3 regions of the Planomonospora alba genome follow, and region 2 is predicted to be linked to each of the others. Evidence: predicted binding sites of a transcription regulator. Region 2 holds the regulator's gene; each other region holds the start of a gene.
What was found. Region 2 encodes LexA, which represses DNA repair genes until DNA is damaged. Its sites were predicted from a motif close to TCGAACANNTGTTCGA; they were not measured.
Positions count from the first base shown of each region.

Region 1: ABD823_RS23000 (enoyl-CoA hydratase family protein) is a predicted target of LexA. The motif match lies at 2,355-2,370, and genes of this name have one in related genera.
Region 3: recA (recombinase RecA) is a predicted target of LexA. The motif match lies at 1,972-1,987, and genes of this name have one in related genera.

Region 1 is NZ_BAAAUT010000040.1:2,226-7,143, reverse strand. It holds gene ABD823_RS23015 (MarR family winged helix-turn-helix transcriptional regulator) at 1-116, opposite strand, end outside; gene ABD823_RS23010 (MBL fold metallo-hydrolase) at 277-1,164, shown strand; gene ABD823_RS23005 (SDR family oxidoreductase) at 1,360-2,262, opposite strand; gene ABD823_RS23000 (enoyl-CoA hydratase family protein) at 2,385-3,137, shown strand; gene ABD823_RS22995 (CoA transferase subunit A) at 3,155-4,054, shown strand; gene ABD823_RS22990 (CoA-transferase subunit beta) at 4,051-4,803, shown strand.
Region 2 is NZ_BAAAUT010000062.1:14,994-19,911, reverse strand. It holds gene nrdR (transcriptional regulator NrdR) at 90-563, opposite strand; gene lexA (transcriptional repressor LexA) at 1,985-2,695, shown strand; gene ABD823_RS28590 (MalY/PatB family protein) at 2,829-3,992, shown strand; gene leuS (leucine--tRNA ligase) at 4,233-4,918, opposite strand, start outside.
Region 3 is NZ_BAAAUT010000009.1:63,300-68,217, forward strand. It holds gene ABD823_RS07290 (ATP-dependent helicase) at 1-192, opposite strand, end outside; gene ABD823_RS07295 (VOC family protein) at 543-1,031, shown strand; gene ABD823_RS07300 (DUF3046 domain-containing protein) at 1,087-1,281, shown strand; gene ABD823_RS07305 (hypothetical protein) at 1,485-1,811, opposite strand; gene recA (recombinase RecA) at 2,098-3,195, shown strand; gene recX (recombination regulator RecX) at 3,212-4,132, shown strand; gene rny (ribonuclease Y) at 4,441-4,918, shown strand, end outside.

The DNA.
Region 1 (4,918 bases), on a different contig from region 2:
AGGCCCAGGACGGCCGCGCATTCGCGTACGTGAACGGCGATCTGCTGGGCCAGTCCGTTCACCAGGCCGCACAGCTCCCGCTCGGCGGCGGCCTGCGGTTCTGAGGACGTGGTCATGCACTCCATCCTAGCAAGTCCATCAAGCCAGCATATTTGCAACTTAACTATTTCAAGCCGGTATGTTTCAAGCTTGACTGTTTCAAGCTTGATGCTTATGGTGGCCCGGTCGCCGACGAGGGCGCGGCGGCGACCCGACCCCGAAGAAGGGAACGCGACCATGGCGAACTCCGCGGTTGACCAGGACGAGCGGCTGCGGCGGCCGGCGGGGGTCCGCTCGGTACGGCTGGGCGACACGAGGGTGTCCTTCGTGCCGGACGGGGCCATCCAGGGGAGGCCGCGCAGCTGGCTGCCGGACACCACCGATGAGATCTGGGCCGCCCACCCGCAGTACCTGGATGCCTCCGGCCATCTTGTGGCGAGTATCGGTGGCCTCCTGGTGGAGAACGGCGACCGCGCACTGCTGATCGATGCGGGGTGGGGGCCGGTGTCGCTGCCGGCCGAGCCGGGAAGCCCGAACGGCGCCGTTCACGGTGGCGCGCTGCTGGACGGTCTGGCCGAGCTCGGCCGCAGGCCGGAAGAGATCGAAACGGTGGCCTTCACCCACCTGCACATCGATCACCTCGGCTGGGCCTGGCACCCCGCCCCGGGCGGTGACCGGCCCGTGTTCACCCGGGCCGGGTATGTGGTGGCCGAACCGGAATGGGCCCAACGCGACCTGCTCGCGCAGGGCGTCACCGAGGAGGAGGCCGCCGCGCTGGCACCGCGCGTGCGTACGGTGACGGACGGGCAGGAGGTCTTCCCCGGCGTGCGGGTCCAGGTCACCGGTGGCCACACGGCCGGGCACACGCAGTACGTCATCACCGGGGGCGGAACCCGGCTGATCGCCTTCGGCGACGCCCTGCACTCACCGATCCAGGTGGACCACCCCGAGTGGTCCTGCCTCTACGACCACGACCCCGCCCGGTCCGCCGAGCACCGCCGTCGCCTCGTCGCCGAGTTGGAGGAGCCTGACACGATCGGCTTCGGCGTCCACTTCGCCGATGCGGTCTTCGGGCAGGTCCGCCGGGACGGCACCGGCCCCGCCTGGCGCCCCCTGGACGTCTGACCCGTCCCGAGACCGACCACGACCACGACGACCACGCGCGGCCCGCCCACCCGCTCGCCGGACCCGCCGCCGGGTACGGCCTGCGCCCGACCGCCCCGTGATCCCGGCACGGCCGAGCCCGCCGGTCGGCGGTGACGCCGCAGAACCGTCCGGCCATGCCGTGGCAGGCCGGGCATCGGCTCGCGAGCCGCCCTCTCAGGTCCCGTAGACCGGTTCGGGCTCGGCGGCGCGGGCCAGCAGGCCGGTGACCACCGGACCGAGCCCGGCGGGGTCCCAGCGGGCGCCGTTGTCGGCGGCCGGGCCGCGCCGGAAGCCCTCCATCACGCAGATCCGGCCGCCCTCGACCTCGAAGACGCGGCCGGTGACGTCCCGCGACTGCGCCGAGCCGAGCCAGGCGACCAGCGGGGAGACGTTCTCCGGGGCCATCGCGTCGAAGGCGCCGGCGGCGGAGGGCGCCATCGCCGCGGCGAAGACGCGCTCGGTCATCCGGGTGCGGGCGGCCGGGGCGATGGCGTTGACGGTCACGCCGTACCGGCCCAGCTCGGCGGCGGCCACCAGGGTCAGCCCCACGATGCCGGCCTTGGCGGCGGAGTAGTTGCCCTGCCCGACGCTGCCCAGCAGACCCGCTCCGGACGAGGTGTTGACCACCCGGGCGTCCACCGCCCGGCCCGCCCTGGACTCGGCCCGCCAGTGCAGCCCGGCGTGCTTGAGCGGCAGGAAGTGGCCCTTGAGGTGGACGCGCATCACCGCGTCCCACTCCTGCTCCGACATGTTCACCAGCATGCGGTCGCGCAGGAAGCCGGCGTTGTTGACCAGCACGTCCAGCCGACCGAAGGACTCCAGGGCGGTGGCGACCAGGCGCCGTGCCCCGTCGTCGGCGGCGACGTCGGAGCAGTCGGCCACCGCCTCGCCGCCCAGCGCGCGGATCTCCTCGGCCACCCGCTGGGCGGGGCCGCCGGAGGCGCCCTCCCCTGAGGCGCTGACGCCGAGGTCGTTGACCACGACCCGGGCCCCCTGCCGGGCGAACTCCAGGGCGTGCGCGCGGCCGAGGCCGCGCCCGGCGCCGGTCACCACGACGACGCGGTCCTTGCAGATCATGGTCGGTTCTCCTCATCACCGGCGGCCGGGTCGGGCGAGGACGGCCCGGCGCCGGGGGAGGCGGTCGTGCCGGTCCTTCTGCTACCTTAATTTCTAACAAATGTTTGGTGGAAAGGTAGCCCATGGGAATCTCCACCAGGAACCACGACGACGGCGTCGTCGAGATCGTCATGGACGTGCCGCCGGTCAACGCGCTACCGGTCCAGGGCTGGTTCGACCTGGCGGGGGCCGTCCGGGAGGCCGGGCGCGACGTGCGGACCCGCGCCGTGGTGCTGCGCGCCGAGGGCCGGGGCTTCAACGCCGGGGTCGACATCAAGGAGATCCAGGCATCCCCCGGCTTCGAGGCGCTGGTCGGCGCGAACCGCGGCTGCCACGCCGCGTTCGGCGCGGTCTACGAGTGCGAGGCGCCGGTCATCGCGGCCGTGCACGGCTTCTGCCTGGGCGGCGGCGTCGGCCTGGCCGGCAACGCCGACATCGTGGTCGCCTCCGAGGACGCCTACTTCGGCCTGCCCGAGGTGGAGCGGGGCGCGCTGGGCGCCGCCACCCACCTGGCCCGCCTCGTCCCGCAGCACCTGGTGCGCGCCATGGTCTACACCTGCCGGAACGTCACCGCCACCGAGCTGCACGCGTTCGGCTCGGTGCTGGAGGTCGTGCCCGCCGCGCGGCTGCGCGAGACGGCCCTCGGGGTCGCCGCCCAGATCGCGGCCAAGGACCCGTACGTGATCCGCCGGGCCAAGGAGTCGCTGAACGGCATCGACCCGGTCGACGTCCACCGCAGCTACCGCTACGAGCAGGGCTTCACCTTCGAGCTCACCCTGACGGGCGCAGGCGAGAGGCACCGCGCCGCCTTCGTCGCGGAGGGGGCGCGGCGGTGAGCCCGGCGGACAAGGTGATGACGGCCGAGGAGGTCGTCGCCTCGCTGGAGAGCGGCATGACCCTCGGGATCGGCGGCTGGGGATCGCGGCGCAAGCCGATGGCCCTGGTCCGGGCGATCTTCCGGTCCTCCCTGACGGACCTGACGATCGTCTCCTGCGGCGGGCCCGACGTGGGCCTGCTCTGCGCGGCGGGCAAGGTCCGCCGGGTGGTCGCCCCGTTCGTGACGCTCGACTCGGTCCCCCTGGAGCCGCACTTCCGGGCCGCCCGGCGCAGCGGGGCCGTCGAGTTCACCGAGTACGACGAGGGCATGTTCATGTTCGGCCTGCTCGCCGCGGCGCACCGGCTGCCGTTCCTGCCGACCCGCGCCGGGCTCGGCTCCGACGTGATGCGGGCCAACCCGGAGCTGCGCACGGTCCGCTCGCCGTACGGCGGGGCGGGCACGCCGCACGGCGCTCCAGGGCGGGACGCGGGCGGGGCGGCGGGGGAGGAGGGCGAGGAGCTGGTCGCGGTGCCCGCGCTGACGACGGACGCGGCGCTGGTGCACCTGGACCGGGCCGACACCCGCGGCAACGGCCAGTACCTCGGCCCCGACCCGTACCTGGACGACCTGTTCGCCAAGGCCGCCGCCCGCACCTACGTCAGCTGCGAGCAGCTGGTGGGGCCGGGCCGCCTGGCGGGCCCGCCGCAGACGCTGCTGGTCAGCCGGATGCACGTCGCCGGGGTGGTCGAGACCCCCGACGGCGCGCACTTCACCGAGTGCGCGGACCGCGGCCGCGACGAGGCGTTCCAGCGGCACTACGCGGCCTCGGCCGCCGACCCGGACGCGTGGGCGGCCTTCACCGGCCGCTTCCTGTCCGGCGGCGAGACCGCCTACCGGGACGCGGTACGGCGCTGGCACGAGGAGGAGGACCGATGAGCGCGACCCGGGCCGAGGTCTGCGTGGTGGCCTGCGCCGAGGCCTGGCGCGGCGACGGTGAGATCCTGGCGGCGGCGATGGGCACCTGCTCGGTCCTGGGCGCCCGGCTGGCCCGGCTCACCTTCGCGCCCGACCTGCTGACCACCGACGGCGGGGCGCTGCTGACCGCCGAGCCGGTGCCGCTCGGCGCGCCCGCCGGCCCGGCCGAGGGCTGGCTGCCGTTCCGCGACCACCTGTGGCTGGTGCAGAACGGGCGGCGGCACGTGATGATGGGCGCCTCCCAGATCGACCGGTACGGCAACACGAACATCTCGGCGATCGGCGACCGGGCCCGGCCCGCCTCCCAGCTGCTCGGCGTGCGCGGCGCCCCCGGCAACACGATCTGCAACCCGACCAGCTACTGGATCCCCCGCCACTCCAGGCGCGTCTTCGTGCCGGAGGTGGACGTGGTCAGCGGGGTCGGCGCCGACCGGGCGGCGGAGCTGGGCCCGGCCGCCTCCCGCTTCCACGACCTGCGCCGGGTCGTGACCGACCTGGGCGTGTTCGACTTCGGCACGCCGGACGGGGCGATGCGGCTGGTCTCGGTCCACCCCGGGGCGGAGGTCGACCAGGTCCTCGCCGCCACCGGCTTCGACCCGGTCGTCGACGGCGACGTGCCGGAGACCCGGCAGCCGACCGGCGAGGAGCTGCGACTGATCCGCGAGCGGCTCGACCCGCGGGGCCTGCGCGACCGGGAGGTCCCGGCATGACACCCCGCAGGGCGGCGGGCGTCCGCACCGGCGGGGGGGACGCGGGTGCGGCCTCCCGCGGCGGGGCGTTCCGCGACCGCCGGGCGCCCGCGCCGGCGGCGCCGCGAGGACCGGA
Region 2 (4,918 bases):
TTCCCCCTTCCGGGACCCCGCCGGAGCCCCCGAGTCGGACCACATCAACGCGCCGCCTCAATTCCCCCGGCGCCCGGGGATTGACTTCTTCAGTCCTGCTCGGCGTCCTGCTGAGCGGAGCGGTCCGCCCGCAGCTGCCTGATCTCGGCCTCGAAGTCGGCCAGCGTCTCGAACCCCCGGTAGACCGAGGCGAAGCGGAGATAGGCCACCTCGTCCAGCTCGCGGAGCGGGCCCAGGATCGCCAGACCGACCTCGTGGGCGGGGATCTCCGCGGCTCCGGTCGCCCGGATGCTCTCCTCGACGCGCTGGCCGAGCTGGGCCAGGGAGTCCTCGCTGACGGGCCGTCCCTGGCACGCCCGCCGGACCCCCGCGATCACCTTGTCCCTGGAGAAGGGCTCGGTCACCCCGCTGCGCTTGCCCACCATGAGCAGGACCGTCTCCTGCGTGGTGAACCTGCGCCCGCACTGCGGGCACGTGCGCCGGCGGCGGATGGCCGCGCCGTCCTCGGTGGACCGGCTGTCGATGACCCGCGTGTCAGGGTGACGACAGAACGGGCAGTGCACGTGCGTCGCCTCCTTGACCGGATGAATGTCACACCTGCCCCACACGCCCCGCGTCATCCCATGCGGAATACCCGCACCCGTTCACCGGCGAAGGTGAAGTGCGGTGATGGAAACACAACTTATGGTGAGGCGGGATGGGTGGTGCCACTAGATGTTGTGGTGCAACCGTAGAAGTGCACGACCATGAACGCAAGTTGATCCGGAGGGCCGGCGCGAAGGCGCAGATCAGGGATGCGAGCCGGGCGTGTCGCCGCCCGCCGGAATCGGCGGGTCCCTGGCGGGCCCCGCGGCCCCCTTCGCCGGCCCGGCGGCCCTTCCTGCCCGCCGGACGCCTCCGCCCGGGATCGCCCACCCGGGACGGCCCGGTCGGCGCCGGCCGCACGCCGGCCGCGGACGGCCGGCTCCGGCCCAGGTCATGCCCGGGCCGGACGAGGGTATCGGACGGCCGGCACCGCCCGTGACACGGCGCCCGGCCACGACCGGCCTCGGCCGCCTCCGCCCCATCCGGGCGGGTCGGAGTGAGGCGGGTCGGGGCGGGGCCGACGGGCGGCAGGGCCGGGACGGGCCCCGGAGGGGACTCCGGACGCGAGGGAGGACGGCCCGCGCGGGGACGGTCCGCGCAGGGACCGCACGGCCCGCGCGGGAACGGCCCGAGTGCGAAGGAGGGCCGTCTAGGCCGGGAAGAGACGGCCGACGACCCACAGGAGGGTGAGAGCGAGCAGCACGAGGGCGAGAACCACCACGATCCGGCCCCTGCGGGTGAGCCTGACCCGCGGCCCGGAGGTCCGCCGCGCACCCCGCGCCGGGCCCGGGCGCCCTCCGGCGTCCCGCGGCACCCGGCCGGTCCCGCCGCCCTGAGCGGCTCGCGCGCCCCTGCCGCTCCGGGAATCCCGCGCGCCCTGCACCGCCCGATCACCCCGGGCACCCCGCACGCCCCGTGCCGCCTCACCGTCCCGGGCCTCTCGCGCGGCCCGCACCGCCCGGCCCTCCCGGACCGCCCCGGCAGGTCCTCCGGCGGGACGGGGGACCTCGCGCACGGCCCCGGCGCGCCCTCCTTGCAGCACCCGCAGGTGCGGGCGCCCCTGGTCCGGCCGGCCCTCCCGCCCGGACCCCCGCATCCGATCCGCCGCCCGCTCCGCGGCCCCGGTCCGCCCCGCCCCCTGCTCCGACGCCCGTGCCCGCCCGGATCGCCGCACCCGCCCGGTCGTCCTCACACGCTCCCCCCTCCCCGCGCCCGAACAAAGGCGACGGAAAGACCGGCGAATCGAACACGATGTCGATCGAACTCCCGTACGATGTTGTACACCACGGCGCCGAGGATTTCGAGGAAGACTCGAACAATTGTTTGAAGATGATCTTCGACGGGAGTACGGTCGCCGTGTGCGACATGAGGAATACAGAGCGGGAGGCGAGGAGATCCCATGAGCGAGCGCAACGAGAACGGCGCGGCCCCCAGTGACCTGGCGGTGCGCAGGCGTGACTCCCTCGGCCTCACCCCCAGGCAGCGCAAGATCCTTGAGGTGATCCGCGACTCGGTGCAGCAGCGCGGCTATCCGCCGTCGATGCGCGAGATCGGCGAGGCGGTGCAGCTCACCAGCACCTCCAGTGTGTCCCACCAGCTGACGGCGTTGCAGCGCAAGGGTTACCTGAGGCGTGACCCGCACCGGCCCCGCGCGCTGGAGGTCCGTCTGCCCGGTGAGCCCGTGCTGTGGGTGGATCCCGACGCCGGCACCGACGAGACGCCGGTCAGCCGGCCGACCGCCTCCTACGTGCCCCTCGTCGGCCGGATCGCCGCCGGCGGCCCGATCCTCGCCGAGGAGAGCATCGAGGACGTCTTCGCCCTGCCCAAGCAGCTCGTCGGCGAGGGCACGCTCTTCCTGCTCCAGGTGACCGGTGACTCGATGATCGACGCGGCCATCGCCGACGGCGACTGGGTGGTCGTGCGCCAGCAGCCGGTCGCGGAGAGCGGTGACATCGTCGCGGCGATGATCGACGGCGAGGCCACCGTCAAGACCTTCAAGCGCCGGGACGGCCACGTCTGGCTGGTCCCGCACAACCCGAACTACGACCCGATCCCGGGCGACGAGGCCACCGTCCTCGGCAAGGTCGTGGCGGTCCTCCGCAAGCTCTGAGCAGTCCCGCGTCGAGCCGCCGGTCATCCCGTCCGAGCCGGAGCGCGCCGAGCCGGCATCCGGCCGACGCGTTCCGGAGCGGACGCCGGGACGGGCGCGCCACCGGGCCGCCCGCCCCGGTTAGGCTGGGGCGGTGAGCGATCTGCCCGATATGAACGATCTGACGCTGGACGACCTGACCGACAGGGACGGCGCGAAATGGTCGTCGGCCGGACCCGGCGTGATCCCGGCCTGGGTCGCGGACATGGACTTCCCGGTCGCTCCCGCCGTACGCGAGGCCCTGATCCGCCGGGCCCGCGGCGACCTCGGCTACCCCTCCTGGCTCGACCGGCTCGGTGACGGTCCGCTGGCCGAGGCTTTCGCCGAGCGCATGGAGCGGCGGTACGGCTGGCACGCCGACCCCGGCCACGTGCGCTCCTTCACCGACATCAACCAGGCCCTCCAGGTCGTCCTGCACCTGGCCACCCGGCCCGGCGACGCGGTGGCCCTGCACGTCCCGACCTACCCGCCCTTCCTGCAGACGCTGGCCGACATGGACCGGCCGCCGCTGCCCATCCCGCTGGAGCCGGCCGGAGACTCCTGGGGCTTCGACACCGACGCCCTGGCCGCCCGGCTCGCCGAGGGCCGCTGCCGCGTGCTGCTCCTGGTGAACCCGCAGAACCCGACCGGGCGCTCGTTCACCCGCCGGGAGCTCACCGACCTCGCCGAACTGGCCGAACGCCACGACCTGCTGGTCGTCTCCGACGAGATCCACGCCGACCTGACCCACGCCCCGGCCCGGCACGTCCCCTTCGCCACGCTGCTGCCCGAGCGGACCGTCACGCTCACCTCCGCCACCAAGGCCTTCAACCTGGGCGGCATCCGCTGCTCGGTGGCGCACCTGGGGGCACCCGCCGTACGCGAGGCGCTGAGCGCCCAGCCCCGCCACCTGTACGGCGCGGCCCACGTGTTCGGGGTCGACGCGACCGTCGCGGCCTGGCGGGACGGGGACGACTGGCTGGAGCGGGTCAGGGCGCTGCTCGACCGCAACCGGCGCCTGGTCGCCGAGCGGCTCCCCCAGGGCGTCGGCTACCGGGTACCCGACGCGACCTATCTGGCATGGCTGGACTTCAGGGGTCTGGGGACGGGCGAGGACCCCGCCGACCTCCTGCAGCGCGAGGCCCGGGTGATGCTCAGCCAGGGCCCGCCGTTCGGCCCCGGCGGCGAGGGGTTCGCCCGGCTGAACTTCGCCACCTCCGAGCCGGTCCTCTCCGAGGTCCTGGACCGCATCGCCCGGGCGGTGAAGGCCCGGTCGTGACCGCCCGGCGGGGCCTGCGCGCGGGCCGGGGACCAGGGTTCCCTGAACCCCTTCAGGGCCCCGGGACCGGGCCCGGTGAGCCGGGGACGCCGGGAAGCGCCGGGTCGGCGGCGGACTGGACGTCCCCCGGGGCGGGGCATCCGGAGGGCCGGCGTCGCCGGAGGGGTGGAGGGTCCAGCGGCCCTCCACCCCTCCGGCGACCCGCTCGGCGGCCCCGGAGAACCGGGGCCGCCGAGGGCCTCACGGGACGATGTTGACCAGCTTCGGCGCGCGGACGATGACCTTGCGCGGCGCGCCGGACAGGAAGCCCTGGACCTTCTCCGAGGCCAGCGCCAGCGACTTCAGGTCGTCCTCGGAGATCTCCGGGGAGACCTCCAGCCGGTCGCGGACCTTGCCCGCGACCTGCACGACGCAGGTGACGGTCTCCTGGACCAGCAGGGCCTCCTCGGCGACCGGCCAGCCCGCCGCGGCGACCGAGGCCGGGTGGCCCAGACGCTCCCAGCCCTCCTCCGCGACGTACGGCGCGACCAGGGAGAGCATGACGGCCAGGGTCTCGGCGGCCTCCCGGACCGCCGGGTCGGCGGCGCCGGGCCCGGAGTCGATGGCCTTGCGGGCCGCGCTCGTCAGCTCCATCATGCGGGCCACCGCGACGTTGAAGCGGTAGGACTCGACCAGCGTGGTGACCTCATCGATGATCTTGTGGACGGTCCTGCGCAGCTCCAGGTCACCGGTGGAGAAGTCCGCGCCGGGGGCGGAGGCCGCGCCGGCCTCCGCCATCACCCGGAAGGCGCGGGCCAGGAACTTCTGGGACGCGGCGGGCGAGACGTCGGCCCAGTCGATGTCGTCCTCGGGCGGCCCGGCGAAGATCATGGTCAGCCGGACGGCGTCCACGCCGTAGGCGTCGATCTGCTCGCCCAGGTCCACGC
Region 3 (4,918 bases), on a different contig from region 2:
GGCCAGGCGGTCGAGCGACCACAGGAACGCGGCCAGGGTCTTGCCGGACCCGGTCGGGGCGACCACCAGCGTGTTGTCGCCCCGGGCGATCGACTCCCACGCGCCCTCCTGGGCGGCGGTCGGCGCGGCGAAGGCTCCGGTGAACCATTCCCTGGTCACCTGGGTGAAGTGGGCGAGCGCTGATCCGGTCACCGTCTCATAGTGCCGCGTGCCACCGACAGAGTCCGCGGGCCGGAGCCGCCGGCGGCGCCGTTCCGCCGGACGGGCCGTCCGGGCCGGGACCGCCACGACCGGTCCCTGCGGCAGGCCCGGCGGGCGGACGGGCGCGGCCCCGGCCTCCGGGGCCCCGGGTCTGCGGAGCCCGCGTCCCGGCGGGGCACGCCCGCCCCGGTGTGACAGCGTCGTGACAGCCGCGTGACAACGGCGTGACGTTCCGGAAAGGTTGAGTCACTCCCGGCACGGAGAAATAGCTCAGACACAGCGCGTCCGGGTCCGGCCCCGGGTCCGGGCGGGCGACCGGCACACCGAGCGATGGGATGGCGATGAGCGTCGACTATCCGGCCATCGAGACGGCACGAGAGCGGATCAGGGAGGCGCACCTGCGGGCGCACCGCCCGCCCAGCAGCGCCAGAGGGCTCCACCACTTCGCCCTGATCTGCTCCGACGTCGAACGGACGATCGCCTTCTACCAGGACCTGTTGGAGTTCCCCCTCACGGAGATCTTCGAGAACCGCGACTACCGGGGCTCCAACCACTTCTTCTTCGACATCGGCAACGGCAACCTGCTGGCCTTCTTCGACTTCCCCGGGCTGGACCTCGGCCCCTACGCCGAGGTCCTCGGCGGGCTCCACCACATCGCCATCTCGGTGGACCCGGTGACCTGGGAGCGGCTGCGCGGGCGGCTGGAGGCGGCGGGCGTGCCGCACCAGATCGAGAGCGGCGCCTCGATCTACTTCAGGGACCCCGACGGGACCCGGCTGGAGCTGCTGGCCGACCCCCTCGGCGAGATGTACGGCTCCCGCGTCATCTGATCCCGGCGGCGGCCGGAGGGCGGGGACCGCACTGCGCGGCCCCCATACTGGGAGCATGCGCCTGTCGGATTTCTGGAAGCGGATGAAGCTGCACTTCGGCGACGCCTACGCCGAGTCGTGGGCCCGCGACTACGTCATCGCGGAGCTGGGCGGCCGGACCGTGGACCAGGCGCTGGCCGACGGTTTCGCGGCCAAGGACGTCTGGCACGCGGTGTGCCGGGTGTCGGACGTCGAGGCCCGCCTTCGCTGACGCGTTCCCCGGGCTGAAGGCCGGAGTGCTGAGGACGATCCGGCGGCGGCGCCGTGGCCCGCCGCGGGGACGCCGGATCGGCGGCGGAACGCCGGTCCGCGGCGGTGCGCCGGTCCGCGGCGGTGCGCCCCGGATCCGGGCGTCGGCCCGGGGCGGGACGGGAGGCGGGGCCGGCGGCGGAGCCGCGGGCCGGGACCGCCGGGTCAGGGGTCGGGCGGCCGTTGCGGGGCGGATCCGCCCGGCGGGTGAGCGGGATCGTCGCCCAGCAGCTTGCCGATCAGTTCGGCCACGTGGGCCGGGTCGCCGGTGCCCTCCTGGCCGCTCGGCGACCACAGGAGGAGCCAGCCCTCCCGGGCCGGGGTGGCGAAGACGATCGTCTGCTTCCCGGTGCCGGGATGCCAGATCCACAGCACGGGGTCGCCGCCGCCGAGCATGCGGCCGACCAGCCCCCGCCCGGGCAGCTCCGCGGCCAGGGACTCGAGGTGGGCCAGGCGTTGCCGGCTGAACGTGTCGGTCAGCGGGTCGGTCACTGTGAGGCCCCTCCGGATCGTTTTGGCTCCAGGATTCCCCCAGGTCAGGCGGGGTTACAACAGGTCCGGCGGAATGCCCGGGAATGTCGCCCGGCAGAGAGGCCCGGCGGTACGGCGGGGCGCGCGCGGCGGCGGGACGCGTGTCGCGATCGAGCGACCATCGAACAGTCGTTCGGCTATATTGGACGGGTCAGCCCTAGTGGCGTGCTCTCCGGAAAATGTCGGTGGCACCCCGTAGCTTTCTGGCAACACCGATTCGAACCGCAACCCTCCCAGGGGGCTCCCAGTGGCAGCTAACGACCGCGAGAAGGCGCTCGAGACCGCGCTCGCTCAGATCGAGCGGCAGTTCGGCAAGGGCTCCGTCATGCGTCTCGGCGACGAGACCCGCGCACCCATCGAAGTGATCCCGACCGGCTCCATCGCGCTGGACGTCGCGCTCGGCATCGGCGGCTTCCCGCGCGGTCGCATCGTCGAGATCTACGGCCCGGAGTCCTCCGGTAAGACCACCGTCGCGCTGCACGCGGTGGCCAACGCCCAGCGCCAGGGCGGCATCGCGGCGTTCATCGACGCCGAGCACGCCCTCGACCCCGAGTACGCCAAGAAGCTCGGCGTCGACACCGACGCGCTGCTCGTCTCCCAGCCCGACACCGGCGAGCAGGCGCTGGAGATCGCCGACATGCTCATCCGCTCGGGCGCCATCGACCTGCTGGTCATCGACTCGGTCGCGGCGCTGGTGCCGAAGGCCGAGATCGAGGGCGAGATGGGCGACAGCCACGTCGGTCTCCAGGCCCGCCTGATGTCGCAGGCCCTGCGCAAGGTCGCCGGCGCGCTCAACAGCACCGGCACCACCGCGATCTTCATCAACCAGCTCCGCGAGAAGATCGGCGTCATGTTCGGCTCGCCGGAGACCACGACCGGTGGCAAGGCGCTGAAGTTCTACGCCTCGATCCGCCTCGACGTCCGCCGCATCGAGACGCTGAAGGACGGCACCGAGCCGGTCGGCAACCGCACCCGGGTGAAGGTCGTCAAGAACAAGATGGCCCCGCCCTTCCGGGTGGCCGACTTCGACATCCTGTACGGCGTCGGCATCTCCCGCGAGGGCGGTCTGATCGACATGGGCGTCGAGCACGGCTTCGTCCGCAAGTCCGGCGCCTGGTACACCTACGAGGGCGACCAGCTCGGCCAGGGCAAGGAGAACGCCCGCAACTTCCTGCGGAACCACCCCGACATGGCCAACGAGATCGAGAAGAAGATCAAGGAGAAGCTCGGCGTCGGCCCGAGCGTGGACGCCCCGGCCGCCCCGCCGGCGGCCCCCGCCGCCCCGGCCGCCGCTCCTTCGGGCCGTGGCGCGAAGGCCGCCGCGGCCAAGGCCGCCGACGCCTGAGGCGAGCTGATCCACGGTGACGGGACCTGACTCCGGTCCGGCCGGCGGGGCCGGGCCGCGGGACTGGGGGGCCTGGCCCGATCTGCCCGAGCCGGACGCCCCCGGCGCGGCCCTGCCCGACCCGGGTCCCCCCGGAACGGGCAGGCGCGGCGAGCGTCCGCGCCGCTCCCGCCGCGGCGCGGCGGGAGCGCAGGCGCCGGCGGACGCCTGGGAGGCCTTCACCTCGGGCGCGGGCCCGGTCGGGGACGGGCCCGCCGCGGGAGGCGACGACGGACCGGCAGGCGGGGGGCGCCGCGGCGGCCGATCCGCCCGGCGCGCCCGAGACGGTGACCGCGGGAGCCGCCGGGGGCGGTCTCGGAGCGGTTCCGGGGGCTTCCTCCCGGACGGGCCGGTCGAGGGGTCGCCGGCGAGCCGGGGCCCCGACGCCGACCCCCAGGCGGTGGCGCGGGCGATCTGCCTGCGCCTGCTGACCGCGGCGCCGCGCACCCGGGCGCAACTGGCGGAGGCCCTGCGCAAACGGGAGGTGCCCGAGGACGCCGCCGAGGCCGTGCTCGAGCGGTTCTCCGAGGTCGGTCTCATCGACGACGAGGCGTTCGCGGCGGCGTGGGTGAGCTCGCGCCACGCCGGGCGGGGGCTGGCCCGGCGCGCGCTGGCCTCGGAGCTGCGGCACCGCGGCGTGGACGAGGACACCGTCAAGGAGGCGGTCGGGCGCCTCGACCCCGAGGAGGAGGCGGAGACCGCCCGCCGTCTCGTGGAGCGCAAGCTCCGCTCGACGCGCGGGCTCGACCCCGCCGCCCGGACGCGGCGGCTCGCGGGCATGCTCGCCCGCAAGGGCTACGGTCCCGGTCTGGCCTTCCGGGTGATCCGTGAGGCACTGGAGGCCGAAGGGACGGACGACCCCCTCGGGGAGGCCGATCCGGACCACCCCTTCGGCTGAGATCCGGACCGCCCTTTCGACTGAGGGGAACACGCGGGCCAGGAGACCTTTGCTTGCTCGTTACCTCTTCGACGCTTAATCTCGACTCCAGTGAGGAGTTACTCCGCGCAGCGCGGATTGTCATAACGGTGAACTACGGACGAACGAGCTTTACGGCGCGGGCGGGCGAGGTGCCGGTCAGGAGGGCCGGCGCGCTGCCGCTCCTGGGTTGACATCTGTCCTGGTGGCTGTACCGCTTGGACTTTCCGTGCCGTGCGTGTGACCCCTCGGGTGCTCGGTGATGGCAAGGCGAGGAGGGCGGAGCGCGCATGGATCCGGTTGTGGTCGTCGTGTTGGCAGGGGCACTCGTGGTGCTCGCCGGGACGACGATAGCCGTGCTGGTCCTGCTGCTGCGCCGTACGCAGGCCCCGGCCAGGACGAGCGGTCCCTCCCCCGAGCAGCTGGCCGAGGTCTACGCCGAGCTGGAGGAGGTCAAGCGCGAGGCGGCCGAGCTGCGCAGCCGGGCGGAGAAGGAGGCCGGGGAGATCCTGCGCCGCTCCGAGATCGCCGCGGAGAACGCCTCGCAGATGCGCCGGGAGGTCGAGGCCGAGGCCAAGGTGCTCAAGTACGAGCTCAAGGAGCTCCGCGCCGACCTGGAGCGCAGGGAGAGCCGGCTGGCCGAGCGGGAGCAGCGGCTCGACGAGGAGGCCCGGCGCCAGGCGGAGCGGGCCCGCAAGCTCGCCGAGACCGAGACCGAGCTGGCCGACCGCCGTGCCGACCTCGACCGGATCGCCGAGGAGCGCCGGG